Longimicrobium terrae: one gene and its partner. The protein of the gene in region 2 binds, or shares a complex with, the protein of the main gene of each other region. Links are inferred from orthologs where the notes say so. Each region holds a gene or a part of one and is shown on either strand. Other genes may lie near its edges.

Region 1 (6,225 bases), on a different replicon or contig from region 2:
CTCGTTTTCTGCCGCTCGTCCGCTCAACGCCGGCGGATGCGGCGCGGGTCGTCACCCCGCTCAATGCGGTCGGCGAGTTCGAGCAGCGCCTTGAACGCGTCTTCCGCCGGGGCCTCAAGGTCGCCGAGCATGATGTTGTCCTCGCCGGGGACGGTGCCGCGCAGCACGTCCACGGCTTCGCGGATGGCCTTTTCCGGCGCGGAACGCTCTTCCTCCGGCGACACGTCGGCGCGGGGAGCCGGGGCGCCCACCCACCCGGTGCGCGCGCGGCGGCGGCGGCGGATGCGCTCCTCGTACATGCGCCGCCCCGCGTCCGTCAGCGACACCAGCCCATCCATGCGCTGCACCAGCCCGCGGCCTTCCAGCGCGCGCACCACGCGGCCGTCCAGGTCGTCAAACGGCATGTCGGCGTTGGCGAGCGCAAGCTGGCGGACCATGTCTTCCTGCGTCTCATTCAGCTGCACGTCCGCGCCATCCGCAGCATCGCCATCCGCGGCGGCTTCGGGAGCGGGCGCAGGCGCTTCGCCCGCGATGGGGGCGGGCGCGGCGGGACGGCTGAGCTCGGCGAACGCCCGCTGTCCCTCCGGCGTGATGACCGCGAATCCGCTGATCCGCCGCACAAAGCGCCGCGCCGCCAGCGCCACCAGCGCCTCGGTGTCCAGGCGCACCTCGGACATGGGGTTGCCGCGCCGCGCCAGATCGCGCAGCACCGTCATTTCGGCGGGGGAAAGTTCGTCGGACATCGCTGGATGGGTATTGGTGCGGATGGAACCGTATTCTGCGCCTGAAGATACGCTCCGGACGCCGCGCGTGCCAGCGTGCGCCCGAACCCCTGATCGCGCGGTTCCGGTGCTGGCGGATTCGGTGAGGGACGGCGGCGCGCGATGGAGCCCGTCATCCACCCGTTCCGCTTGACGATGACCGGCCCGCGCGCCACCATCATCGCCCGCCCATCGCTCGGCTCGATCCAGTGAGATCGCCGGGGTTTCGCTGGGTTGGATGTAATCCAGCGCGCACCCAACCGCCGCTCGACGCACGACTTGTGGAGATGACGACAACGTGACCCCGATCATCCGTCCCGCGGAACCGCGCGACGCCGCCGAAATCGCGCGCCTGCTGACCGCGCTCGGCCATCCAACGGAGGAGCAGTCCGTCGCCGCGCGTTGGGATGAGTGGGCCGCGGCGGGCAACGCGGCGTTCGTGGCGGAGAAGGACGGGGGCGGGCTGTCCGGCCTCGTGACCACACATCGGATGCTGGTGCTGCACCGCCTGCTCCCGGTGGGCCGCATCACGGCGCTGATCGTGGACGAATCCGCGCGCGGTTCAGGCATGGGCCGCCGACTCGTCGCCGCCGCGGAGGATCTGCTGGCGAGCGCGGGATGCGGATTGCTGGAAATCACGAGCAACACGCGTCTGGTGCAGGCGCACGCGTTCTACGAGCACCTCGGATACGAGCGCACCAGCATCCGCCTCGCCAAGCAGCTCCGGTAGTCTCCCGCGGCAGCTGCGATCAGCAACTCGGGCCGGATCGCTGAAGAACGATGCCCATCTTTCCCGTAGGCGGATCGGCATCGCGTGGTGCATTCTGCAATCTCGGGGAGATACAGTCCGGTGGCGTTCAATGGACGGATCGATCAGCCGGTGATTCGAGCCGCCGTGTACCTCGCGCTCGCCTGCCCGGTCCTGTGGATTCTGATCCGCAACCGGTGGTTCCCGCTCAGTCGTGGCGGATTCGGTGGGCCATGGACCGCACTGCGCCAGAAGTTCTGGGCGGAGTCAACCCCCGGATTGCCTTCTTCCGCATCGCGCTCGATCACGTGGCTGCTGATGGGATTCGCCGCGCTCCACACCGTTCTGGACGCGATCTACTGACCGGCACCACGAGTCGCGGTGACGGCGTGTGATGCGGAGATCGAGGGCAACCCAGGGGCTGGAGCATGTCGCCTCTGGGATGGCCTCCGGGCGCGGCGCGCGTTGATCTGGGTTGATCCCCGACGCGATTGGAGCCCCGGGCGTGGACGCGCCAGCGGCCGCGAGCCGGGGCTTCGCGCCGTCGGAGCGGCGGATTCATCCGCTCAACGGAGACGTAGCCGCACGCGTTCTCCGTCTCTGCCCGATAACCTGCGTTCCTCGTTCCGCACCGATAACGTGCGTTCCTTGTCTCTGCGCCGATAACCTGCGTTATCGGGATCCTGATCCATCAAACGAACGCGCTCCCCGGCACTGGGCCGGGGAGCGCGTCTTCGTCATCCCAAGAACGATCAGTTGGGCGCGGCTTCCACGATCATCACGAAGCCCATTGCGCCGGCGGCGCACACGCTGATCATGCCGAACTGCTCGCCGCGGCGGCGAAGCTCGTTCAGCAGCGTGATGGTGATGCGCCCGCCCGTGGCGCCGAACGGGTGGCCGATGGCCAGCGATCCGCCCATCACGTTGATGCGGTCCTCCGGCGGCAGCCCCACGGCCTTGTCGCGCCCCAGCCGCTTCTTCGCGATCTCGTCGCTGTCGAACCACTGCAGGTTGCTCAGCACCTGCGCGGCGAACGCCTCGTGAATCTCCAGCAGGCCGATGTCCTTCATGGTCAGCCCCGCGCGGTCGAACGCCACCGGCGCCGCGTACACCGGCCCCTGCAGCAGCTGATCGTTCGGGTCCAGCGCGGAGTACGCGTAGCTGCGGATGAAGCCCAGCGGCTTGTAGCCCAGCTCCGCCGCCCTTTCCTCGCTCATCAGCAGCACCGCCGAGGCGCCATCCGTCAGCGGCGACGCGTTTCCGGCCGTCACCGAACCGTACTTGCGGTCGAACACCGGCTTGAGCGTGGACAGCTTTTCCAGCGTGGTGTCGGCGCGGATGCCGTTGTCCTGGCTCACCACCTTGTCGAACTTGGGCGGCACGTAGAACGGCGCGATCTCCGCCGTCAGCCGTCCGTCCGCCGTGGCCGCCGCCGCCAGCGTGTGCGAGCGCAGCGCCCAGCGGTCCTGCGCCTCGCGGGAGATGCCGTTTTCCTTGGCCATCTTTTCCGCCGACGCACCCATCGTCTCCCCCGTCGTGGGCTCGGCGATGGCCGGGGCGATGGGGGCCAGGTGCTTGGGGCGGATGTTGCGGAACGCCTGCACCCGCTCGCCCAGCGACCGCGCCTTGCTGGCCTTGACCAGCGCGTTGCGCATCTCGGGCGAGAAAAGGATGGGCACGTCCGTCAGCGACTCCGCGCCGCCGGCGATGATGACGTCCGCCAGCCCCAGCGCGATCTGCTCCGCGGCCGAGGTGATGGCCTGGTTGGACGACGCGCACGCCCGGCCCACGGTAAACGACGGCACCCGCGGCGGAATGCCCGCGCCCAGCGTGACTTCGCGGGCGATGTTGGGCTCCTGCACCGACTGCACGACGGTGCCGTAGATCACGTGGTCCACCACGTTCACGTCCAGCTCGGTGCGGGCGATCAGCTCGCGGACCGCGGCCTTCCCCAGCTCCACCGCCGAAACGTCCTTGAAGTCCGTCCCCGACTTGAGGAACGGGGTGCGGCACCCGTCGATGATGGCGACCCTGCGGCCCAGACCGTTCATGTGCACCCGTCGTTTCTCCGGGTTCAGGACCCGGGGTGAATCGTGCGCCGTACGCTGCGGCGGTAATCCTAGCCTGAACGCGGCTCAGATCAAGGGAGAGCACGCGATGGGCGCCCGCCGTGGGTCAACCGCCTCATGTGGACGGCGGATCGCCATCGTACCCTTCGTGCGCCGCCGGGCCGCTGCGCCCGGCCTGCCCACCGCACGAAAGATACGCACCATGAAAACGATTCTCCGCTGGACGGCGCGCATCGGGGCCGGCGTGCTGGCGCTGCTGCTGGTGGCCCTCGCCGGCGTGTACGGCCTCACCGAGGCCCGCATGCGGCGCCAATACCAGGTGCCGTCCGCCGCCCCGGCGCTCGCCGCGACCGCGGCCCGCGTGGCGGAAGGGAAGCGGCTGGCGGTGACGCGCGGCTGCACCGACTGCCACGGCGCGGACATGTCCGGGCACGAAGTGATCAACCAGTTCCCTATCGGCCGCGTGTCGGGGAGCAACCTCACGCGCGGGCGCGGCGGTGTGGCGGCGCGCTACACGGATGCGGATTTCGTGCGCGCCATCCGCCACGGCGTGAACGCGGACGGGCGCGGGCTGCTGCTGATGCCCTCCGACGAGTTCAATTCCATGAGCGACGACGAGGTGGGCTCCATTGTCGCGTATCTGCGCACGCTGCCGCCGGTGAACCACGAGACCCGGCCGAACGCGGTGTGGCCGCTGGGACGGGCGCTGTACGCGGGCGGGGTGATTCCGCTGGTGGCGGCGGAACGCATTGACCACGCCGCTCCACGCGCGCCCGCGCCGCCCCCGGGGGTGACGGCGGCGTACGGGCGGCACTTGGCCGCCGGCTGCGCGGGATGCCACGGCAAGAGCTTCGCGGGCGGGGCCGTCCCGGGCGGGCCGCCGGAGTGGGCGCCGGCCAGCAACCTGACGCCGCACGCCACCGACGGGCTGGGCGGATGGACGGAAGCGGACTTCATCCGCGCGCTGCGCACGGGGCGCCGGCCGGACGGCACCGAACTGCGCGAGCCCATGCCGTGGAAAGCGTTCTCGCAGATGACGGACGTGGAAGCGCGCGCGCTGTGGGTTTATCTCCAGACTCTCCCCGCGCTCCCGGACGGCTCGCCCCGCGATCCATGACGATGCGCGGCAGAATCGATGACAACAACGGAACGAGGCGCCCGGCGGATGCGGGCGCCTCGTTTGGCAATCGGCGTTGATGGGCGGATGAGCCGCCTGGTCAACGTGGCGGAACGGGCCGCCGCTTGATGCACGTCCGCAGGAAACGCTCATCCAGTTCCTTCTGCTCGTCGCAGACCTGCGAGAGCAGATTCGTATGCCTTTGACCCGGAAGGGGGCACCAGACCAGCCGCTTGCCGCGCGCTTTCAGTGCGTGGATGGCGCGGACGTAGTCGGTGTCGCCCGCCACCAGCATCGCGACGTCAAAGCGGTCCTCGCACGCACCCAGCACCATGTCGACGGCGAGATTGACGTCCGTTTCTTTTTCCACGAAGTAGCGATTGCCTTCCTCGTCCCGGCGCGGTTCATGACGGCCAAGAACGAGGTCGATTCGCCGGCTGCGCCGCAGTTCATCAAAGAACTGCTGCTGCCGCCGGTACGCGGGGCTTGTCTGATTGGGCAGCGGGGACGTGTAGTACCGCAGCTTTACGAAGTGAAAGCCGCGAGAAAGGCGCGTGGCCAGCAGGTTGAGGTCGACCTGGAAGTGGAAGCTCTCGCGGATCAGCGCCAGGTTCCAGTTGCTTCCATCCACGAAGATCTCCAGCCTGTGGGCACGCTGGACGGGGGCGGGCGCGGCGGCGTCGTTCACGGGAATACGTAACGAGGGGTTGCACCAGTGATGGCACAACCCCCCGGAGCTACGTACCCACACTGCGCGCACGCAGGGGGTGACCTTCGTGCGTCCAGTTTAGCCGGGCGCAGCGCCGGTGTCAAGGGGGGATGTGCGGCGAAATCTGCTGCGGACAGCATACTCGCGCCCGTCCAGTTCTCCAAGCCGCGAGCCGCCACAAAACGGACGACCTGCATCGTCCCCGTTGACATTCGGACGGTCCGCAACTAGACTGGTTGCAGTTATCGAACGGAGTACGCGATGTCTACGATCAGCAGCAGGGTGGCGGTGGCGGTGCACGTGCTGGCGTTCCTGGCCGGGAAGCGCGGGGAAGCCGTCACGTCCGAAACCATTGCCGGAAGCGTGAACACCAACGCTGTCGTGGTGCGCCGCATCGTGGGCGCGCTGCGCAACGCGGGGCTGGTGCAGGTGCAGGCCGGCGTGGGCGGCGGGGCGCAGCTGGCCCGCGAGCCCGGCGACATCACGCTGCTGGACGTGTATCGCGCGGTGGAGGAAAAGGAAGAGCTGTTCGCCGTGCACCAGGGCTCGCGCAGCTGCTGCGACATCGGCGGCAACATCCGCTCGGTGCTGCAGCGCGTGTTCTGCCGGGCGCACGAGGCCATGCAGTCGCAGCTTTCCCAGACCACCATCGCCGACGTGTTCCGCGACGTGACCGGCCGCGCGGCGGCGTGCCCCGGCGAGCCTTCGTTCGCCGTGCCGGCGGGCGCCGGCCGCGAGGTGTAATTGCTTTTTGCGCAGCACGTTGCGCAGTTGTATCTGTAACCGGTTCGGCTACAAATGGTGGCCGGCCGGCACCCTGG
Region 2 (6,363 bases):
CCGCAGTGGGCGCTCCACGTTCTGAACGAGCATCCGCAGCTCGCGCTGGGCTTTGACCTGCGCTTTTTTCTGCTGGGCGCCGCGTTCGTGGAGTTCAGCCTGGGCTACCTGCTGATCATCAACCTGCTGCAGCGGCCGCTGGCGCTGGTCATCACCCTCGTCTTTTTCACAACCACGCTGGTGTTCGGCAAGGTAGAGGTGATTGGCCACACGCCCATTCACGCCGCGCTCGTCGTGTTTCTGCTGGAAGGACCGGGCACCGCGTACCGCCCGCCGATCGCGTTCCACCGCAGGATGGGGCTGCGCACCGCGTTCGCGGCGGTCAACTTCGCGCTCCTGCTGGCCATCCTCATCGTTCCGTATGCCGCCATGGCCGGGTCGCTGCACCGGCAGGCGCCCGCGCGGCCGGAACCCGCACCGGCGGGGAGGTGAGCCGCGCTCAGTTTTTTCCAGCATTTGCGCGGGTTTTGGCGGCGCGTAGATTGAGCGCCGGCCACCCCCGGCACCCGTCATCAGGAGCGCGCATGCGAACCGTCCGCGAGCTGTTCGATCTGTCCGGAAGCGTGGCGCTGGTGACCGGGGGCGGGCGCGGGCTGGGCGAGCAGATGGCGCGCGGGCTGGCGCAGGCGGGAGCGTCCGTCGCGCTCGCCTCTCGCAAGCGGGACGCGTGCGCGGACGTCGCCCGCGAACTGGCGGAGGAGCACGGCGTGCGCACGCTGGCGCTGCGGCTGGACGTATCGGCGGAGGACGAGGTTCGCGCCGCGTTCGACGAGGTGGAGGCGGCGCTGGGGCCGGTGGATCTGCTGATCAACAACAGCGGAACGAGCTGGGGTGCGCCGGCGGAGCGGATGCCGCTGGACGCGTGGCGCAAGGTGATGGACGTGAACGCGACCGGCACCTTTCTGTGCTCGCGCGAAATCGCGTCGCGGCTGATTGCGCGGGGCGCGCCCGGCGCCATCCTGAACATCGCCTCCGTTTCCGGACTCAAGGGGAGCGCGCCGGAGATCCTGGACGCGGCCGGCTACAGCGCCAGCAAGGGCGCCGTCATCGCGCTCACCCGCGACCTCGCGGTGAAGTGGGCGCGCCACGGGATTCGCGTGAATGTGCTGGCGCCCGGCTTCTTTCGCACGGCGATGACGGACAAGGTGCTGGACGGCGCGGAGAAGGCGCTGGCCCGCATCGTTCCGCTGGGCCGCGTGGGCGGGGAGGATGAACTGCTGGGCGCGGCGCTGTTCCTGCTGTCCCCCGCGGCGGGATACGTGACGGGGCAGGTGCTGGCGGTGGATGGTGGGATGACGGCGTAACGTCCGAACGGGGAGCCAGCGCGGAGCGGGCGGGTGGGGAAGAACATCCGCCGGGATGAAGGGTTGGAGCGGCCGCCGGCTGGGGCCCTCACCCCGCGTGCTGCGCACGACGACCCTCTCCCACGAACGGATGTGGGAGAGGGAGCACACGGCAGATTCGTGCGGATCGGACGATGCGGTGCCCGGGCCGGCTTCGGGCCCCTCCTCCGGCCCCTCCCCGTGCAAACAGACGCACGGAGAGGGGAGAATTCACACCGGGGACTCTGGCGTGAGTGGGCGGTTAAAGCCCCGAACGGCGCGCGAATCGCGCCGTGTCGGGGGTTCCCGCTGTTTGAGCGGCGGATTCATTCGCTCAGGGATCGCGCGGCGGGGATGAACCGCGCGCCCGCACCGGGACCGCCGCCGCCCCCAACCCTCCCCCAGTCTTTTTTGGGGGAGGGTGGGCCGGTGGTGCCGGCCCGGGTGGGGGCCGCCCGCGAGCCTTGCATGACGGCTGGGGCACTTGGAACTGAGCACTTCCCCTCCCGCACTGACGCACTCAGCACTGACGCACTTTTTTTCTCGCACTTCAGGAGCGCGCGATGGCAACGATGCTGGAAGAGCCCGCCACCCGGGCGGCGGTCCACATGGAGATCGAGGACGGCCTCGCCGTCATCCGGATGAACGATCCCGCCCGGCCCGTGAACGTCATCTCCGCCGGACTCATCGAGGAGATGGGCGAGATCATCGACCGGCTGGACGCGGGCGAAGACGGCGTACGCGCGGCGGTGCTCATCTCCGACAAGCGCGGCAGCTGGATCGCCGGCGCCGACATCGAAGAGTTCAAGAACTTCAACACCCCCGCCGACGCCGAAGCCGCCAGCCGCGCCGGCCAGACGCTGCTCACCCGGCTGGAGCGGCTGCGCATCCCCGTCGTGGCGGCCATCGACGGCGCCGCGCTGGGCGGCGGGCTGGAGACGGCGCTCGCCTGCACCTACCGCATCGCCACGGACTCGCCCAAGACCAAGCTGGGCCTGCCCGAAGTGAACCTGGGCATCGTTCCCGGCGCGGGCGGCACGCAGCGCCTGCCGCGCCTCGTGGGGCTGCGCACGGCGCTGGACCTGATGCTCACCGGCAAGCAGCTGGACGGCCGCCGCGCCATGAAGGCCGGCATCATCGACGAAGTCGTTCCCGCGCCGGTCCTGCTCGCCGTCGCCAGCCGCGTGGCCATGGAGCTGGCGGACCGCAAGAAGACGCCGAAGTCCGGCCGCAGCACCGGCTCGCCCGACCGGCTGGAGCGTCTGGCCCCCATGCGCCGGCTGATCTTCAGCAAGGCGCGGCAGGGGGTGATGGAAAAGACGCACGGCCTCTACCCCGCGCCGCTGCGGCTGCTGCAGGTAGTGGAGCGCGGGCTGGACAAGCACATCGACCAGGGCTTCGAGCTGGAGGCCAAGGCGTTCGGCGAGCTGGCCGTGACGCCCGAGGCGCGCTCGCTGGTGCACGTCTTTTTCACCAGCACCGCGGCCAAGAACGATCCGGGGCTCACCAGCGGCGCCAAGGCGCGCGACATCGACCAGGTGGCCGTCGTGGGCGCGGGCTTCATGGGCGCGGGGATCGCCGCCACCTCGGCCGAGGCGGGAATCCGCGTGCGCCTGAAAGACGTGAAGCCCGAGGCCGCCGCCAAGGGGCTGCGCACCGCGCGCGAAAGCCTCAGCAAGCGCGCCAAGCGCAAGCGGCTGCGCAAGTTCGAGGTCACCAAGCTGCTGGACCGCGTGCAGCCCACCACGGAGTACACGGGCTTTCACGCCAGCCAGATGATCGTGGAGGCCGTGTTCGAGGAAGTTTCCCTCAAGCACCGCGTCATCCAGGAGATCGAGGCGGCGGTGGGCGAGGGCACCGTGCTGGGATCCAACACGTCCACGATCCCCATCGCCAAGCTGGCGGAGGCGTCCGCGCGTCCGGATCACGTCATCGGCGTGCACTTCTTTTCCCCGGTGGAGAAGATGCCGCTCGTGGAGATCATCACCCACGCGGGGACGGCGGACTGGGTGACGGCCACGACGCACGGCTACGCCAAGAAGATCGGCAAGACGCCCATCATCGTGAACGACTCGCCGGGCTTCTACGTCAACCGCATCCTGGCGCCCTACATGGCCGAGGCCGCGCTGCTGCTGCAGGAGGGCGTGCGGATGGAGGCCATCGACGAGGCGATGACGGAGTGGGGCTTTCCCGTGGGCCCCATCACGCTGTACGACGAGGTGGGGCTGGACGTGGCGCAGAAGGCGGGCAAGATCATGTCGGAGGCGTTCGCCGACCGCATGAAGCCCAGCGACATCGTGGACCGCCTGGTGGCGGACGGGCGCCTGGGCCGCAAGAACGGCAAGGGCTTCTACCGCTTTGGCGATGACGGCAAGAAGACGGGGCCGGACGAGAGCGTGTACGGCGTGATCGGCAACCCCGCCGCCCGCGAGCTGGGCGATGAGGAACTGCAGGAGCGGCTGGCGCTGATCATGGTGAACGAGGCGGTCCGCACGCTGGAAGAAGGCGTGCTGCGCAGCGCGCGCGACGGCGACGTGGGCGCCATCTTCGGCATCGGCTTTCCGCCGTTCCGCGGCGGGCCGTTCTGGTTCGTGGACCGCACCGGTCCCGCCAGGGTGCTGGAGCGTCTGCGGGCGCTGGAGCAGCGCTTCGGGGCGCGCTTTGCCCCGGCGCCGCTGCTGGAAAAGATGGCGCGCGACAAGACGCTCTTCTTTCCCGAGGACGCCTGAGCGCGGCCGACGCCCCGGCGCGCGAGATCGCGCCGGGGCTCCACCGCCTGTCCATTCCCCTTCCTTTTCCGCCGCGCGAGGTGGCGGCCTGGGTGCTGGAGGGGGATGACGGGCACGTGCTGGTGGATACGGGGATCGACACGCGACCGGCTCGCGAAGCGCTGCGGCAGGGCGCGGCGGACATCGGGGTCACGCCGGAGTCGCTGCGGCACGTCGTTCTGACGCACGCGCACATCGACCACTACGGCCTGGCGGGCCCGGTGCGCGAATGGAGCGGGGCGCGGCTCTCCATCCACGAGCGGGAAGAAGAGCTGGCGCAGCGCTGGGTAAAGGGATGGGCAGACGACAAGTTTCTTGTCGGCGAAAGCTTTCGCGCGGGCGGGATTCCGGCGCCGCTGGCGGATGCGCTGCTCGCCGCGTCGGACCGCATTCACCAGCGGTACGAGTATTATCCGCCGGATGAACTGCTGCGCGGGGACCGCGGGGCGCTGCCCGGCGGCGGCGGGTGGGAGTGGATTCTGACGCCCGGGCACTCGCCGGGGCACGTAACGGTCTATCATCCGGAGCGCCGGCTGCTGATCGCGGGCGATCACGTGCTGCCGCGCATTTCGCCCAACATCGGCGCGGATCTGTACGCCGAGAACCCGCTGGCGGACTACCTGGCCTCGCTGCGCCGCCTGCGCGAGCTGCCGGTGGACCTCGTTCTGCCGTCCCACGGCGAGCCGTTCACCGGCCTGGCGGAGCGGATTGACGTCCTGCTGGCGCACCATGACGAGCGCAACGAGCAGACGCTGGATCTGCTCGATGAACCGAAGACGGCGTACGATGTTGCGCTCGGCCTCTTTCCCGAACTGCCGCCGGACAACTTCCTGCACGCGCTGCGGGAGGCCCGCGCCCACCTGGCCTACCTCGCCGGCATCGGCGCGGCGGAGCGCGATCCGGATGGCGTCGTGGAGCGCTGGCGGCGGGCGCGGTAGGAAGGGAGGAGCCGCGCTCGGGTGCCGGGAGCTGGGGCGACTGAAGTCGCGGCAACAACGGCGCGAAGTCCGCCTTCGCGGACTGTGGGCGACAACCCGGTTTGTGCTCCCGGACGACTGTTCTGCCGATGGCGCGAATGGGCTTCCGCCGGTCAGGGGATGTCTGCCAAGGCAATCGGATCGCGATCAAGCATGTCATGCCGGGGAAGCGGCGCGCCGGACGGGTCCGACGCGCCGCTTTCTGCGTGATCAATGAGTCGGCACCGAATTCCCGACCGAACTGCTGCCTGGGACGGTGCGCCCGACCGTCCGACGCAGGCGCCCGCGGAGCGCGACGGCACGCGATCCGCAGGTTGGGGCAGGATGCAGGCGGGATGACGGAAGAGGGGATGTATCGACCTCGCGTGAGGGATTCGCGCCCGGAGGGCCGAGAACCCGGTTCGCGCGTGGATGAAGCCCGCTCGGCAAGCTCAACCGTGGCGCGAACCGGGGCTCGGCGCCGTTGGCAACAGCTGTATCGTTGCCTACGGCGCGCGAAGCCCGACCCGGAGCGCAGCGGAGGGGCACGCCCAGGGGAAGTGCGTGAGTGCTGGGTGCTGAGTGCGTGAGTGCGAGGACGGAAGTGCTCAGTGCTCAGTGCCCGGGCGGAAACGCGAAACCTCATCCTCCCACCCGCCGATCAGAAAACCCCGTACCGGAGAACGACCGTGGAAGACTGGCAGAAGAACCTGGTGACCACCAGCGACGGCATCGCCGAACTGCTGCGCGAAACCAAGCGTGTGGCGGTGCTGGGGATCAAGACCGAGGCGCAGTCCGGACAGGCCGCGTTCTACGTCCCCGAGTACCTGCATACCGCCGGGCTGGACGTGGTGCCCGTTCCCGTCTACTACCCGGACGTCACCGAGATCCTGGGCAAGAAGGTGTACCGCACGGTGGCGGGAATTCCCGAACCGGTAGACATGGTGAACGTGTTCCGCCGCCCGCAGGATGTGACGGCGCACGTGGACGACATCCTGGCCGCCAAGCCCAAATCGGTCTGGATGCAGAGCGGCATCCGCAACGACGAAGCCGCCCGCAGGTTTGCCGAAGCCGGCATCCGCGTGGTTCAGGACCGGTGCCTGATGGTGGAGCACCGCCGCTCCCGGTAAACATCTGGTTCTTTGATTGAGAACCGTTATCAACCACTCTGGCCAGAAATCCCGGCCGGCGCTCCCGCCCCCGCTTCTCGCAAGTCATTGCCAGAAGCGGGTTTGCGGATTGTAGGGAAAACGACTACAAAAGGTGGGGCCGCGCCTGATATTGCAGGCGGGTTGCCACCGTGTTATATGGGGTGCT

The links.
Region 1: the proteins of fadJ (region 2) and fadI are in contact, whole or in part, in a solved structure (PDB 8BNU), measured with the Escherichia coli proteins. The link is inferred for Longimicrobium terrae from one-to-one orthologs.

What each region holds. Positions count from the first base shown.
Region 1 is NZ_JACHIA010000016.1:29,782-36,006, forward strand. The notes cover bases 1,412-4,261. They hold fadI (acetyl-CoA C-acyltransferase FadI), read right to left. Parts: upstream 3,561-4,261; coding sequence 2,262-3,560; downstream 1,412-2,261. Other genes in these bases: HNQ61_RS20535 (GNAT family N-acetyltransferase), read left to right, coding at 1,412-1,491; HNQ61_RS20540 (hypothetical protein), read left to right, coding at 1,612-1,872; HNQ61_RS20550 (cytochrome c), read left to right, coding at 3,781-4,261. In the rest of the region: HNQ61_RS20530 (hypothetical protein), read right to left, coding at 24-743; more of HNQ61_RS20535, read left to right, coding at 1,060-1,411; more of HNQ61_RS20550, read left to right, coding at 4,262-4,695; HNQ61_RS20555 (NYN domain-containing protein), read right to left, coding at 4,796-5,383; HNQ61_RS20560 (Rrf2 family transcriptional regulator), read left to right, coding at 5,666-6,148.
Region 2 is NZ_JACHIA010000012.1:119,462-125,824, reverse strand. Bases 1,481-4,468 are described here. They hold fadJ (fatty acid oxidation complex subunit alpha FadJ), read left to right. Parts: upstream 1,481-1,885; coding sequence 1,886-4,051; downstream 4,052-4,468. Other genes in these bases: HNQ61_RS18330 (MBL fold metallo-hydrolase), read left to right, coding at 4,132-4,468. In the rest of the region: HNQ61_RS18345 (hypothetical protein), read left to right, coding at 1-432; HNQ61_RS18340 (SDR family oxidoreductase), read left to right, coding at 525-1,304; more of HNQ61_RS18330, read left to right, coding at 4,469-5,028; HNQ61_RS18325 (CoA-binding protein), read left to right, coding at 5,736-6,176. UniProt on the Escherichia coli protein: Catalyzes the formation of a hydroxyacyl-CoA by addition of water on enoyl-CoA. Also exhibits 3-hydroxyacyl-CoA epimerase and 3-hydroxyacyl-CoA dehydrogenase activities.